2 regions of the Chitinophaga sp. G7 BAM 1005 genome follow, and region 1 is predicted to be linked to the other one. Evidence: riboswitches for the same ligand, from Rfam matches in the RefSeq annotation. Region 1 holds a riboswitch; the other holds the start of a gene.
The links. A riboswitch is a leader RNA that binds a small molecule or an ion and turns the genes downstream of it on or off. The one in region 1 is predicted to bind cobalamin.
Positions count from the first base shown of each region.

Region 2: another riboswitch for cobalamin. It lies ahead of ACMXI2_RS04690 (TonB-dependent receptor); the one in region 1 lies ahead of ACMXI2_RS03970 (DUF5074 domain-containing protein).

Region 1 is NZ_CP181478.1:1,000,178-1,003,328, forward strand. Features, by position in the region: gene ACMXI2_RS03970 (DUF5074 domain-containing protein) at 223-1,353, opposite strand; cobalamin riboswitch at 1,528-1,738, opposite strand; gene ACMXI2_RS03975 (aldehyde dehydrogenase family protein) at 1,921-3,151, opposite strand, start outside.
Region 2 is NZ_CP181478.1:1,173,319-1,176,469, reverse strand. Features, by position in the region: gene ACMXI2_RS04705 (Fic family protein) at 1-172, opposite strand, end outside; gene ACMXI2_RS04700 (hypothetical protein) at 427-840, shown strand; gene ACMXI2_RS04695 (nuclear transport factor 2 family protein) at 885-1,358, shown strand; cobalamin riboswitch at 1,712-1,918, shown strand; gene ACMXI2_RS04690 (TonB-dependent receptor) at 2,040-3,151, shown strand, end outside.

The DNA.
Region 1 (3,151 bases):
ATTTGAATAAACCTATATGTATCAGTTCCTTTGAGCTTTCTGAAATTATACCAGATCATTTGAAAACTCAACTACCTACTATTGAGGAGATGGAAAGGGAATTAATGGATAAATAATTGGGAAGCAATGAAACTAAAAGCGCTGGCTTTATTACAAAGCTTCAAAAGGAGAAGAGGGGTGTCTTAAAAGTAATTTAAAGGCACCCTCTCTTTATTTCATTATCTACTCATGAAATACAGGCATGGCTGGGAAATACCATCCGTTGTAAGTGAGCGTTTTTTTCAGTGTGGCGGTAGTGGCGTCATACATCAGCACCCTGTTCACATCTCCGGTGAAAGAGCCGTTCAGCGTGGTCATTACCAGTTCATTTTTATCCTTGTTATACGCAGCGCCGGCGCCGTAGAAATATTGTCCGGAAGGCAGGGTGATAAAAGGAGATGCAAGCGATGCTGTGTTGCCAATGATATAGCGGTACAATTGGGTGCCACCGGCAAAACCATTGTTGCGCACAATGTAAACAGCATTCTCTGTAGTGGAGGCAGTGATAGCCGCATGGCGCCACGCTCCCCACGGAGACGATACCGTGAAAGGCAGTTTCACGGCAGTGCGCGCCAACGTAGCGGGGTCTATGCGGATCAGGGAATCGGAGTTGGTAGCATATACGCCGCCATCTTTGCCGGCAGCAAAGGCCAGGTTAGCCGCGCCGAATTTCTTTACTACAGCGTACGTGGTGCTGTTTAAAGCAACAATACCATCTGTTTGGGACAACACAAAAATATAGCTGCCGGCTTTTAACATATCACCGGTGTAACCGGCTACACCGGTTACTTTAGCGCCTACTGCAAGGGAAGGTAACGTAACGGGGTATACGCCATTACCTGCACTCAGCAGTCCGCGGGTGGCATCCACACCAATAAAGGCATGACCATCATTACCAGGCAGGGTAGTGATGCGGCCGGTTTCCACGAGGCTGCCTGCATCTGTTACTACCAGTGGTCCACCGGCTTTTACAACAATATACATTTTGCCGTTGAATACAGTGGCATACTGCAGCGTATTGGAAGGGCCGCCCAATGCGCCTGTGGGGTTTTCTGCATGATAAATGTCGGGAACAAGACTATCGCCGCTGTAGGAGTAGAAGTGCAGGTCGCCGGTGCCGTGACCAAACCATCCTTCGTTAGCAATAAAGAATCCATTGCCGTATTTACCGGCGATTATTGATGCCGTAACGCTGCCGGTACCAGCTTCGTTGGTGCGTTGGCGTTCGAGAGGCTGTAATGCATCATCTTTTTGACAGGAAGCAACAAACAGCATTAATGCTGCAGAGAGAAAGGATAATAACTGTTTTTTCATATTTATTGTTTTGTTAAGAAAATACAATGCACTTTTCTCCGGGGTAAAAACCCTGGAAGAATGATCATAATACCGGTTATCCTCCCGGCATCACGCCTAAGGCTAAACGAAAAAAATAACAGCGCATAAATGGCTGGCAGGCCTACATTCATGGCATTTCACCCGAAAGCGTTGAATGATCAATTACAAAAGGCAGGTCTTCTGGCTTACCTGCTTTTCCGGGACCTTCCCATCTGCCGGGCAGGCAGACAGTGGTATGGAGTTCATCCGGAAAAACAATTTATCTGACGATAAATGCAGGATTACAGCTACGGGGATAGCTCCGGTTTTACACCGGATTCCCTTTTAATCCGCCGCGGGCGGAACCAAATGCGGAGGCAAACCTACGGTAATTAGGCATAAATGCCAAAATGAAGTGGTGGGGAGTGTTTCAAGGGGTGGGTTACCCCATTATGCCCTCTTTGGCCCGTATGTGGCCCCTTTATGGCCCGTATGTGGCCCCAATAAAAAAGCGTGATACCAATATTGAATCGCATCACGCTTTAGTAAAAAGTATTTATATAAAACTTATCCTTTCATCTGCCACGCTTTTGTTTTCGTAAACGCCCTTAATCCCTGGTGTGATAACGTTGCGCCAAAACCTGAATGCTTCCTGCCTGCCCACGGCAATCCCGCTGTAACCCGATCGCAGCAATTCCAGTAGCCGGTGCCTGCATTTACCTGTGAAAGGATTTCCTGCGCACGTTCTCCATTGGAGGAGTATACAGAAGCCGTGAGTCCGTACTCGGTATCGTTCATCAGTTCGATGGCTTCTTTATCACTGGTTACTTTCATGATGCCTATTACTGGTCCAAAGCTTTCTTCCTGCATAATTTTCATGTTGTGATCCACATCTGTGAGGATGGTGGGCTCAAAGAAGTTGCCTTCATGCACAATGATATGGCCGCCAAGTTTCAGGGTGGCGCCTTTTGCGCGCGCTTCCAGTACCTGGTTTTCGAGTACTTTTAATTGTTCTTTCCTGGTGATGGCGCCAAAGTATACGCCGTCGTCTGTGGGCAATCCCAGTTTCCAGGATTTAACCGCCTTTACAAATTCGGCTACATATTCGTCGTATACTTTTTCATGTACGTAGATGCGTTCTACAGCGCAGCAGCTCTGGCCGTTGTTATAAAAGGCGCCATCGGCAGTTGCTGCGGCTACTGCTGCAATATCTTCGATATCGTCTGTTACATAAAGCGGATCTTTTCCGCCAAGTTCAAGTTGACAGGGCAACATCCTGGACGCTACTTTTTCATAGATGTATTTACCGGTTTTATAGGAGCCGGTAAAGAAATAGCCATCTACGCGAAGATCCATCAGGTTTTCACCGGTAGCTTTTCCACCAATGGCTATTTTGAAAGCATTTTGTTCAAGACCGGCGTAATAGAAAAGTTTCTCTATTTCCATACCCGTGAGGGTAGCGTATTCCGAGGGTTTATACAATACGGTGTTACCGGCCAGCAGTGCAGGAATAAAAACGTTTACGCCTACCAGGTACGGATAGTTCCAGGCAGAGATATTGCAGATAACCCCAAGTGGTTCGTAAGAGATTTTTTCTTTTAGTGTATCCGTATTAGTTACCCATTCGTCCGACAGATATTTCTCTGCATTTTCCAGCATCCAGTTGATCCGGGTTACGGCGCCGTTGATTTCATTGCGTGATTGCTGCAATGGTTTTCCTGATTCGGAAGTAAGTATGCCCGCCAGTTTCTCTACTCTCTTTTCCAGCTGCTGGTTGAACCGGGCAATCACTTTGATA
Region 2 (3,151 bases), 170 kb from region 1:
TAACGATCCCCAGTTCCTGCAATTTATCCAACCGCCTTTGCAAGGTACGGGATCCGATTTCTAGTCCCGCCGCTCTTTTAAGGTCATCAAGAGAAGCTCCCTCTTTAAATTGTTCAAGAGAGTTTTTGATGATTTCCAGTTCGCGATTTATATTTTCCTGACTGCTTTTCATTACGATACATTACGACATTTATTAATCGAATATACCGAGTATGTGTCGTAAAGTCAAGTATTGCGACACATATTGTCGAAATTATGTCGTAATTGAGCGATTACAACGACATAATATGTCGTAATACATCCTCCATCAAATTACCCCAATCCTTACCTTCAATGAAATTTCTACTCTTTCTAAGCCCGTTTTAGTTTCTTCTGATATTTCTTTGAAGAAAAAATCTAAATCCAATCTCTCAAAAACTATCCGTTATGGCATCATTCACAAACTTCTTCACTGCATATGGTCGTGCCTCCTTAGCCAACAACGCCGGTATCATCGCCAACTGTTATGCAGAAAACTTTATGGCCGCAGGGCCATCAGGAAGCATGACTTTCAAAAACGATGAAAAGTTCACGCAATGGCTGGAAGAGATGTTTAAATTTAACCGGAAGATTGGCATGCAGGAAATGAAAGTCATTAAAGTGGAAACATCGCCGATGGGGGAATATTACACCAGGGCGTTGGTGAGGTGGGGAGCTGTTTACGCAAAAAATCCAAGTGAGATCATTGAATTTGAGATTACTTACATTTTATATCACGTTAATGATGCACTCAAAATAATCATGTATGTTAGTCATGAAAACGAGGAAGATGTTTTAAAAGAAAAAGGAATCATTGGTTAGCGCACCGGGAACAGAGGCAAATTCGGTATATTGTAAGAAAAAAAATGCGCTCTATTATATTCAGCCTCCTACTAACCATCGTCAGCACCTCACTCTATGCCCAATCGCAGGAAGAAGCAGTGAAAGCCACTATTAACCAGCTGTTCACGGCCATGAATAATTCAGACAGCGTTGCAGTAGCCGCCTGTTTCACACCGGGGGCGATATTGCAGTCTGTAATGGAAACCAAAGCGGGCAAGGATACTGTCCTTACCACTCCTATCAGTGAATTTACGTCATTTATACGCAGACTGCCTGCAAAGGCTGCCGACGAGCGTATCGTGTTTGGCAGCATCCTGATAGATGGCCGGCTGGCCTCCGTATGGACGCCCTACCGCTTCTTTTTCAAAGGGCAGTTCTCCCACTGCGGGGTAGACTCCTTTCAAATGGTGAAGCTCCCCGATGGATGGAAGATCCAGTATCTCATTGATACCAGGCGCAAAGATAATTGCGAGGAAGCAGCTGCCGCCGGGAGATGACATTACTTCCTGCATACTTCTCACATACTTCTCAGATACTTCTCGGATACTTAGGAGTCGTCTATGCATCGTATTCCCCATACAGTCCCTATACAGTCCCCATACTGTTCCCATACACTCACCATACACTCATGATACACTCCCAATACACTCCCCATACACTATCAATAAAAAGGGCCTGGCATAATCCGGCAAAAAGCGGCAAAAACGGCGGATTTGTTTTCCCACCTACTCAACATGGCATAATTTCGAAGAACTGGTAAATGCAGGTTTCCACATGATCAGTTCAGATACCGGCAAGCTGCCTGCCGTCCGGATATCTGCCCCATGTTTTGAATCGATCAAATAATAACCTACTTTTGCCCCGCTATGGTTCAGGTATGTCCACTCCGGATATGCCTGATTAAAAGGGAACTCGGGTGAAAATCCCGGACAGTCCCGCTGCTGTAAGTCTCATACAATGCTCAGGCATCGCCAATCAGACCACTGTTGAACGTTCAATGGGAAGGTCGCCTGAAGCAGAGATAAGTCAGAATACCTGCCATACCACTGATTTTTTAAGCTTTCGTGGAATGAAGCTTGGGAATAAATTCAATCTGCGGGTATCCCCCGTATCTTGTCTCTTTCCTGATTATTTTTCTTATTGCGAAAGCTGTTAATGGAACATTAACAAGCTTGGGAATGATGCGTTTCAAAACACCGGCGAAAGCCGCCGGCATGTTGCTGCTATTGCTCTGCGGAGTAGTTGCGGCCTTTGCACAGCAGGCCGACAGTGTAACATCCAAAGACCTCCGGGAGGTTTCCGTTACAGCGCTGCGCACTGCCAGGGAAGTAAGCCCCGGGCAGAAAATGCAGGCGAAAGAACTGGAGCGGCTGGGCAGCCACTCCGTGGCGGATGCCATCCGCTTTTTCGCCGGGTTGCAGGTAAAGGATTATGGCGGTATCGGCGGTCTCAAAACCGTTGATATCCGCAGCATGGGCACCAACCAGGTAGGCGTATTTTATGATGGCATCCAACTGGGTAACGCCCAGAATGGCCAGGTAGACCTGGGCCGGTTTTCGCTGGATAATATGGAAGAAATTGCCCTGTACAACGGGCAGAAAAGTAACATCTTTCAGCCGGCGAAAGACTTTGGATCAGCCGGCGCCATCTATCTCACTTCTCTCAAACCCAAATTTGCACCGGGAGAAAAAACACATCTCAGGGGTACTATAAAAACCGGTTCTTTTGGCCTGTTCAACCCTTCCCTGCTATGGCAGCAAAAGATCAGCAGCAAAGTAGCTGCCTCCTTCAGCACCGAATGGATCAATGCAACTGGCAGGTATAAATTCTCTTACCAGAAGCGCGACGAAAACGGGCGCCTGGTATATGATACCAGCGCTTACCGGAAGAACGGCGATATCAATGCCGTGCGTGTGGAAGGTGGATTCAATGGCCTGCTGGATGGCGGCGAATGGAGCACCAAAGTGTACTACTACCAGTCGGAACGCGGGCTGCCGGGGTTCATCGTCAACGGCGTATTCGGACATGTGGACCGCCAATGGGATCAGAACATCTTTGTGCAATCCAGCTTCCGGAAAGATATCTCCAAACGTTACAGCATCCTGCTGAACGGAAAATACGCTTACGACTATACGCGCTTCCTGGCGCCGGATACCGCCCGCCTTTATATCGATAACCACTACCGCCAATATGAAATGTATTTCTCAATGGCACACCAGTACGCCCTCACCAACTGGTGGACCATTGCGGCTTCCGGCGACTTCCAATGGAACCGCCTGGATGCCGATCT